3 regions of the Psychrosphaera sp. HA2-10 genome follow, and region 2 is predicted to be linked to each of the others. Evidence: predicted binding sites of a transcription regulator. Region 2 holds the regulator's gene; each other region holds the start of a gene.

Region 1 (3,287 bases), 1.2 Mb from region 2:
ATGTTAGTATCGCAACGAAGCTGACTACTAACGAGCACTTCTTGCACAGCACCTAACGCAAGCGGAGCGGGAATAACTAATTGCTCTTGCGTCGGGTTTTTATCGGATAATATGACAATGACGGTTTGATGTTCTTTTACAGAATGCGCAACTTTTTTGCATAAACTCTCAATTGCCTGTTGTAACGAAAATTGACTTGCGTTGTAGCACAAGGCAAACGTCTCGGTTCGATAATGTTCTTGATCAAATTCTTTCAGTTGCTTTAAGTCTGTGTACATTAATACCGGCGAGTCAAATAGAACTCTGTCGGCATAACCTGACGTTTCGGCAAATACATTTTGTTCGCGACCTATGCAGGTTGCTAATGACATTACATGGCTTTCGCGCAACGGATCGATAGGTGGATTTGTAACCTGGGCGAATTGTTGACGAAAATAGTCATAGAGATCGCGAACTTTATGCGACATCACGGCCATCGGCGTATCATCACCCATAGAGCCAGTGGCTTCTTGGCCATCACAAGCGAGCACTTTTACAACTTGTTCTATTTCTTCATAAGTATAATTAAAAAGCTTATGTAAGATTCGTTGTTGCTTGTCATCATACAGCCGAGTGCCAATTTTATCAGCCGCATAATCTTCAAATGGTACTAAGTGACGAATATGCTGCTCTAGCCATTCGTTGTATGGGTGGCGATCTTTTAAATCATGATCAATTTCATCCGAATACCAAACTTTACCGTTATAGGTGTCCACCGCTAACATTTCACCTGGACCAACTCGACCTTGCTCAACCACCTCGTCAGGAGTGTAGTCCCAAATACCCGACTCTGAAGCGAGCGTTAACAACTTGTCTTTTGTAATAATATACCGAGCAGGGCGCAAGCCGTTTCTATCTAAGTTACAGGCTACATGACGACCATTAGTAATCACTATGCCTGCAGGGCCGTCCCAAGGTTCCATATGCATCGAGTTAAACTCGTAAAAGGCTTTCAATTTTTCATCCATTTGAGGATGCTTTTGATAGGCAGGTGGCACCAATAATCGCATTGCTCTGAATAAGTCCATCCCACCGGCAAGAAATAACTCCAGCATGTTGTCAAGGGATGCACTATCACTACCTTCATAATTTACAAAGGGTGCCGCTTCTTTTAAATCAGCAATTAATGGCGAGTGAAACTTATATTGCCGAGCTTGAGCCCATTGACGATTACCTTTAATCGTATTTATTTCACCGTTGTGTGCAAGAAATCGAAATGGCTGAGCTAGCTTCCACTGAGGCGTGGTATTTGTGGAAAATCGCTGGTGGAATACACAAATTGCGGTAGACATTCTAATGTCAGAAAGATCTAAGTAAAAGTCTGCCAAGTCCTTCGGCATGACTAGCCCTTTATAAATAGTAACTAAACAGCTCAAGCTAGAAATATAGAAGTCGGTGTCATGCAGCATTTGTTGTTCAATTCGTCGTCGTGCCATGTAAAGTCGACGTTCAAAGTCTTTTTTACGCCAGCCCGGGGGAGCGTTAACAAATACCTGCTGGATATCTGGCAAACTTTCTGTAGCAATTTCGCCAAGTATCTTTTTATTAATTGGAACTTCACGCCAACCAACTATCTGCAGTGTTTCTTTTTCTAATTCTTTGGTGATAAGCTTTTTTGCTTGCTGATTAAGGAGAGGGTCTTGGCTAAGAAAGATATTGCCAACGGCATATTTTTTTCCAAGCCTCCAACCATTTTGCTCTGCCACGGCGGTAAAGAATTGATCGGGTTTTTGCATCAGCAAACCGCATCCATCACCCGTTTTTCCGTCGGCGGATACGCCACCTCTGTGTTGCATGCGGGCTAGACTAGTGATAGCGGTTCGAATAATTTTATGACTTGGCTCGCCCTCTAAATGCGCAATTAAGCCAAAACCACAGTTGTCTTTAACCCAACGTTCGTCATGCAGTGCATTATGTTTGATATTATTCAAATGAGAACCTCTCATATATCGCAACACGTGTATTTATCTAAAGTAAGTATAGCTATAAAAGTGGAAGTGACCGCGATTTGAAAATGCAGATAGCGATGCTAAATTAGATAGGGTGTTGTGAATATAAATTCATTAATTTTAAATAATCTATCTTTTGAAGAGGGTTTAATCAAGAGAATATTAGTATTAAAACTCTAATATTTTGTAATTTAACTACGATTTAAGCCGTAATATTCGCCTTATATCTTGATTTTACTTGGTTTGCAGCGAGGTTTTATTTCAAGTCGTACTTTATAAACAAAATCTGGGCATAAAAAAAGCAGCTAGTGATTGGTTAGCTGCTTTTATAATATTCAGATAAACTACTTAGACGAATAACCGCCCGCAATACCTTTACTTGCCACTGACACAGCATCATGAGCATGTAAAGATTCATAATGATTAACTCGTAACCAGAAGTCCTTATAACCTTCAATATTATTTAATGCAGCTTTAATACGACGACCAGCGTCTTCACAAAACATTAAGTTTTGACCGTTTAAGCGAGCAAATTCTTGCTCATCTTCACGTTTAACTGCTGCCTGAACAGGCGTTTTAAGAGCAAACTCAATAGCGTCAACTAAATCAACAATTGGAAAGTCATTAACGGCTTCTGAAAGCTTAACTTTAACTTCTGCAATTGAACGCTGGCTATGCGGAGTGGCAACAATACCTTCCGTAGAGCCTAACCATGCGTGAACAGTTTCAGCATCAACCTTAGCTTGGCCATCAAATGTCTCGTTAAATTTGTTTTGAATAAGCTGACGAGCTAATGCAGCAGAACAAGGACAAGTTGATGAGTAAGGTACTTTTACAGCAAGTTCAATATCTAATAGACCGTCTGTTAAGTTACCTGTAATTACGACTGGATAGGCTTTCCAACCGAGTTTGCCACTAATTAGTGACTTGCGACGCATATGATAATCAAATTCAAATTTAAGGTGCGCAGCATTTGAAAGATCGTGGTGACTTTCAATAAAATTAGTAAGCAGTGTTTGCAGGTTTTTAATATTTAACGCACTCTCAACTGAAAGCTCATCTAACATTAAATACAAACGAGACATGTGAATGCCTTTAGCTTTTGGCTCTTTAAGGTTAACAAACGCTTCAACAAGCGCTGAAATCGGACGAGTCTCACCTTGCATCTCAACCATTAATGGCATTTCAATGTTGCTCATCCCTACCCAATCAAGCACACCTTCAGTTTGGGCTTTCGCTTGATTTGCAATATCTGGCATTTTAGTTGGCATGTAATCTCCAAATTTTAAACAACAAAAG
Region 2 (3,287 bases):
AGATAAAACGTTTGAAGAGCGTGATTCGTTAAATACTAATATAGTCGCAGCTATTAATGAAGCGGCCGGTCCGTGGGGCGTTCAGGTTTTACGTTATGAAATTAAAGATATTATTCCACCGCAATCTGTAATGGAAGCGATGGAGCGCCAAATGAAAGCAGAGCGTGAAAAGCGAGCTCAAGTCCTAGAGTCCGAAGGTGATCGTCAAGCCGCAATTAATGTTGCGGAAGGTCAAAAGCAAGCGCAAGTACTTGCTGCAGAAGCTGAAAAATTAGAGCAAATATTAAAGGCAGAAGGTGAAGCGAAAGCGATTATGCAAGTTGCGGTAGCAAAAGCGGAAGCCTTAGAAACAATAGGTAACGTAGCCAAGACCGAGCAGGGTCAGAAAGCGATTCAGCTAGACCTAGCAACAAAAGCAATAAGTGCAAAACAGGCTATAGCGAAGGAATCGTCGGTTGTTCTGCTTCCAGATAACGCCACTGACGCGAGTAGCATGGTTGCGCAGGCTATGAGTATTATTGGCACCATGAATAAAAGCTAAAGGAGACTGTGATGTCATTTTTTGAAAATACAGCTCAAATGTTAATGGCAGCGGGCGTTTTACTCGCTGTTATCGATATTGTTTTTTTAGGTTTTGCGACCTTTTTTCTAACTCTAATTGGATTGGCAACGCTAACAACAGGATTGTTATTACAGTTCGGTATTATCAGTGATACATGGACGGTTATTTCGTTATGCATTGCGGTTTTGTCAGCGGTTTATAGTGCTATTTTATGGAAGCCGCTATCTAATTTACAGAAGACCGAGCCTAAGCATAATGTGCACTCCGATTTGTTTGGACACCAGTTTAGGTTAGAGACGCCAGTGTCGCCAACTCAGCCAGGAAGTTATCAATATTCAGGCATTACGTGGAAAATAGAAAGTGATGAGTCGCTATTAGCGGGAGATAAGGTTGAAGTAACCGACATACAAGTAGGTCTTATGACGGTCAAATCAGTTTCTAATAATTAGTAATTAAACTAGAGGTTGAGTTATACGGTTTCAAATAGTGTTTTTACATTATTGAGAGTGTGCTCAATCTCACTTACTTTTAACGGTGCGATAAAAATAGTGTCATCACCAGCAATAGTTCCCAATACACCTTCCGCTTTACCGACTGAATCTAATAATCGAGCAATAAGCTGAGCAGCTCCTGGACTAGTTTTGATAATAACCATAGCTTCATTGTGATTAATATCTAAAACTAACTGGCGTAATGGACTCTTTGCGGTAGGCATGCCAAGTTCGGCAGGCAAACAATACACCATTTCTTGTTTTGCATTACGGGTTCTTACAGCACCGAAGCGAGTAAGTAGCCGAGATACCTTAGATTGACTAATATTATCGAAGCCTTGGCTTTTAAGCGCATCGACGATATCTATTTGCGATCCGAAACGTTCTTCGTTTAAAAGCTCTTTAAATGCTTTAATTAGTGCTTCTTGCTTGTTTTGCGTCATTGTATTTTTTCCTTGCCAGCTACTCAGGCGGAATTTTAATGCATTTCATCATATAATACTAATTGCGAATTGAGTTTTCGCCGAACTTTCAGTATGGTTGCGGCAAAATTTACTTCTCGATCATTGATTAAAATTGGAGATTAATATGAAAGTTGCAGTATTAGGTGCCGCTGGTGGTATCGGACAGGCTTTATCATTACTACTTAAAACTCAGTTACCTGCTGGTTCTGAATTAGCCTTATATGACGTTGCACCGGTTGTTCCAGGTGTTGCAGTTGACTTAAGCCACATCCCAACTCAAGTTAAAGTTGAAGGTTTTGGCGCTGACGATCTTGCAAAAGCGTTAACAGGTGCAGACATTGTTCTTATTCCTGCGGGCGTACCTCGTAAGCCAGGCATGGACCGTTCAGATTTATTTAACATCAATGCGGGCATCGTAAAAACATTAGTTGAAGGTATTGCTGACAACTGCCCTGAAGCACTTACTGGTATTATTACAAACCCAGTTAACACAACAGTAGCAATTGCTGCAGAAACGTTAAAAGCTAAAGGCAAATACAACCCTGCTAAATTATTTGGTGTAACGACGCTTGACGTAATCCGTGCAGAAGCTTTTGTAGCTGAAGCAAAAGGATTAAACTGTGAAGACATCGTTGTTCCAGTTATCGGTGGTCACAGTGGCACAACTATCCTTCCTCTTCTTTCTCAAGTAGAAGGCGTTGAGTTCTCACAAGAAGAAATTGAGAAACTAACTAACCGTATCCAAAATGCTGGTACAGAAGTTGTTGAAGCTAAAGCCGGTGGCGGTTCTGCTACTTTATCTATGGGCCTTGCAGCTGCACGTTTTTGCTTAAGCCTAGTAGATGCTATTAACGGCGAAGATGATGTTTACGAATACACATATGTAGAAGTAAATAGTGAAGATGCTCGTTTCTTTGCTCAGCCAGTCTTGATTGGTAAAGATGGCGTAAAAGAAATTTTCCATTACGGCGACCTAAGTGACTTTGAAGCTAAATGTAAAGCTGAAATGATCGAAGGTTTACGTGGCGACATCACACTAGGTGAAGAGTTCGTAAACGGTAAATAATAAAAACAACGTTAGTTTTTATTAAAAAAAAGCACCTAAGGGTGCTTTTTTTGTTCTTCTCGCCATAACCACCATGAATAGCCGACGGGTATTAGTGCAGCAGGAACAACAACAACAGGGATCACTAATTTTAGTAGCTCGTTGTTAGCAAAAGGAGCAACAAGCATTGTAATAACACCGGCTAACATAAACAATTTACCACCTAGCCTATGTGTTTTCCGCCAAACCTCGTCACTACTTAATGTCCAAGGCGTTCTAATGCCGATAAAAAAGTTACTTCTAGTTTTACTCATAAAATTACCTGCGACCATTAACACTAATCCTACAGACGCAAGGATGACTTTATGCATTTCAAATTCGACACCTAATATTATTGCAACGTAACCGGCTTCTATAATTGCAAGTAGAACAACCACCGACGCTATGATTGCTCGCGCGGCGGTTAATGAATGAGTAAGGTTCTCTTTTCTCGGCTCTAAGTGCTTTAATACAGTTAGAATCAAAAGAGACGCTACCATCAAAACAGGAGGCATTATTAGCGCTGTGGCAGCGTTAGTCAATCGATCTACTTCACCGCTAGCGTTCCAATGAATTGGGAGCTGTAATCCTTCAGGTACCAAATTGATGGCAATAGCTGCTACTACACTCGTTATAACAGTGATAAAGATGCTGAATTTAACTAAGTTCATAAAGACTCCTTTTTA
Region 3 (3,287 bases), 750 kb from region 2:
ACTCGCTATATACGGTAGTCTTATTTTTAACATTTTGTTGATATAACAAGTGTAACAATGCGTGGCCTGTTCTATCCGCTGCTGCCGCTGTACGGGCTGCCTGCTCGCCACCAAAGTTTTTAGACTGACCACCAAAAGGACGTTGATAAACAGTGCCGTTTTCGAAACGAGAGAAAGGTAATCCTTTATTCTCCATTTCTAATATTGCCTCTGGTCCTGTTTTACACATATATTCGATAGCGTCTTGGTCACCGATAAAATCAGATCCCTTAACTGTGTCATACATGTGGTATTCCCAATTATCTTCGTGCGCATTACCTAGCGCTACTGTAATGCCACCTTGAGCAGATACAGTATGTGAACGAGTTGGGAATACTTTAGAAATCAGCGCGCAAGACTGGCCTGATTCTGAAATTTGTAAGGCGGCACGCATACCTGCACCACCAGCGCCAATAACAACAGCGTCGAATTCTCTAACTGAAATACTCACTAAACACCCCACAAAATAAATAGACCTGCTACAACATAAGCCAAGCCAATAGTGTTAAGAATAAAGCTAAGTACTGCACGAACTGACGAATTCTTAACATAATCAGTAAGAACTTGCCACAAGCCAATGCGAGTGTGAACCCATATACAAAGCAATGTAATAAATGTAAAAATCTTAACGCCTAAATTCGCGAATAAACCAGACCAAATCTCATACGTCATTTCTGGTGTTGATAAAAATACGTATAAAATGAAGAAAGTGTATGCCGTCATCAACAACGCAGTTGTGCGAAGAGATACGTAATCTTGAACACCATCTCTTTTCAACGAAGCTTGATTGATTACCATATCCATACTCCAGCCAAAATTACTGTTACAATCCAAATAGCAATCGCCAATTTGGCACTTAGGTTACCTGACTCCAACTCTTCCCAGTGACCCATATCCATTATTAAGTGACGGATGCCACCAATGATATGGTAAGAAAGTGCTGCCAATGTACCAATCGCAATAATCTTTCCTAAAACACCTTGCATTAGCTGTTTAGCTAACTCAAAGCCTTCGGCAGATTGAAGAGAAATGGCCCAAACTACAATAACGAAGATCAGAGCGAAGAACATCGCAACACCAGTGATACGGTGAAGAATTGACGCATTCGCCGTAGCTGGCATTGAAATGGTAGTCAGATCTAGATTTACAGGTCTTTGTTTTTTCACGATTACTTGCCTATCAGAGCTGTTTATTTATAGAGTATACCGATGAAGTACACCAATGGTTTTGTTGAACTTAAAATTTATTTTATTTGATCTAAATAAGCACAACTAACAGTACCTGCATACGAGTGCAGTACAAGGAGTATATATAGCGATTTACGATATATCAATTTCTGTTTAAATTTAACGTGTTAAAGAGCAATATTTATACAGGTCAGAATAATAGATGAATAATAATTAAACATTTGTGCAATAAAATTGACTTTTTACTCTACTTTAGAGTTACAATAGCGTGATTTTTTTAATGACTTATCTTAATTATTTCATTTTCTTCTATACTGATGACTATGATTAATTAAAACAACTACATATTCGAGGAGAACATGCATGGCAGATAAAAAGGCCACAGTTCAAGTCACAGGACAAGAACCATTTGATTTACCAATAATGTCAGGCACAGCTGGTAACGACGTCATTGACGTTCGTACACTGGGTAGCCATGGCGTTTTCACATATGATCCAGGTTTTTTGGCCACTGCTTCATGTCAATCAGAGATTACTTTTATTGATGGTGGTAAAGGTGTTTTATTACACCGCGGTTACCCAATTGAGCAGTTAGCAGATGGCTCTTCATACTTAGAGTTATGCTATTTGCTTCTTCACGGTGAGTTACCGTCGGCTGAAAAGCTAGAAGAATTTGAAGAAACCATCACTCACCACACTATGGTTCATGAGAAGATTGCAAACTTTTTCCATGGGTTTGTAGTTGATGCGCATCCGATGGCAATGCTTTGTGGTGTTGTAGGCGCACTGTCTAGTTTTTACCACGATGACTTAAGTATTACGGACCCTGCTCAACGTAAGCGAAGTGCATATCGTTTAGTAGCTAAACTGCCAACTATCGCAGCAATGGCATACAAATACAGCATAGGTCAGCCGTTTGTATACCCTCAAAACAAACTGTCTTACTCAGAAAACTTCTTACACATGATGTTCTCTGTTCCAGCAGAAGAGTACAAAGTTAATCCTGTTATAGCGAAAGCTATGGATAAAATTTTCATGCTTCATGCTGATCACGAGCAGAATGCGTCAACGTCGACTGTACGTCTAGCGGGTTCTTCAGGCGCAAATCCATATGCATGTATTGCAGCTGGTATTGCATCACTTTGGGGCCCTGCACATGGCGGTGCTAACGAAGCTTGTTTAACTATGCTTCAACAAATCGGTTCAGTTGACCGTATTCCAGAGTTCGTAGCTAAAGCGAAAGACAAAGAAGACCCGTTCCGTCTAATGGGCTTCGGTCACCGTGTTTATAAGAACTTTGACCCGCGTGCTAAAGTAATGCGTGAAACTTGTCATGAAGTTCTAACTGCACTTAACATCAATGATCCGTTATTAGATGTAGCAATGGAACTAGAGCGTATCGCGTTAGAAGACCCGTACTTTGTTGAAAAGAAACTTTACCCTAACGTAGATTTCTACTCAGGTATCATTCTTAAAGCAATTGGTATTCCTACAAGCATGTTCACAGTTATCTTCGCAATGTCTCGTACTGTTGGCTGGATCAGCCACTGGGACGAAATGTTAAGCGAAAAAGGTCAAAAAATTGGTCGTCCTCGTCAGTTATACACTGGCCCAGCAAAACGTGATTACGTTTCTGCTGACAAACGATAACTTTTGATTTACTCATAAAAAAGCAGCCTTTGGCTGCTTTTTTTATTTCTTCATTTCTTATTCTTATTCTTATTCTTATTCTTATTCTTATTCTTATTCTTATTCTTAACAAATTTAGCTAACTATTAGTCAAATTCGTCACATTTTTGTATTACCCTTCTCGCAATACTTACTTCATATTTGTAAGTAATTGATTTTAAATAAATTAAATAATGGCACGAGTAATGCGATAAACGTTTCAATACATAGCATTTAAAATGGACCAATGTAATGAACAAAAACCAATTAAAACGACTGCCACTTGCAATTATTTTCGGTGCAACACTATTGTCACTTCAAGCGTGTGAAGACGCGAGTGCTTCAATCGACAAAGAAGCAAAGCAAGAAGAAGTTATAAAAGTTCCCGTTGAA

The links. The regulator ArgR, encoded in region 2, controls arginine synthesis, uptake and breakdown. The targets are predictions, from matches to a motif close to ANTGAATANNTATTCANT.
Region 1: the regulator ArgR is predicted to act here: its motif matches at 2,087-2,104, upstream of gltB (glutamate synthase large subunit).
Region 3: the regulator ArgR is predicted to act here: its motif matches at 1,428-1,445, upstream of ACZ1GV_RS07135 (citrate synthase).

The regions. Positions count from the first base shown of each region.
Region 1 is NZ_CM146341.1:431,975-435,261, forward strand. Features, by position in the region: gene gltB (glutamate synthase large subunit) at 1-1,970, opposite strand, end outside; gene folE2 (GTP cyclohydrolase FolE2) at 2,333-3,259, opposite strand.
Region 2 is NZ_CM146341.1:2,328,233-2,331,519, reverse strand. Features, by position in the region: gene ACZ1GV_RS10620 (SPFH domain-containing protein) at 1-541, shown strand, start outside; gene ACZ1GV_RS10615 (NfeD family protein) at 553-1,011, shown strand; gene argR (transcriptional regulator ArgR) at 1,032-1,496, opposite strand; gene mdh (malate dehydrogenase) at 1,642-2,583, shown strand; gene ACZ1GV_RS10600 (SdpI family protein) at 2,619-3,272, opposite strand; gene ACZ1GV_RS10595 (autorepressor SdpR family transcription factor) at 3,269-3,287, opposite strand, start outside.
Region 3 is NZ_CM146341.1:1,576,728-1,580,014, forward strand. Features, by position in the region: gene sdhA (succinate dehydrogenase flavoprotein subunit) at 1-490, opposite strand, end outside; gene sdhD (succinate dehydrogenase, hydrophobic membrane anchor protein) at 490-837, opposite strand; gene sdhC (succinate dehydrogenase, cytochrome b556 subunit) at 831-1,205, opposite strand; gene ACZ1GV_RS07135 (citrate synthase) at 1,590-2,876, shown strand; gene ACZ1GV_RS07140 (efflux RND transporter periplasmic adaptor subunit) at 3,147-3,287, shown strand, end outside.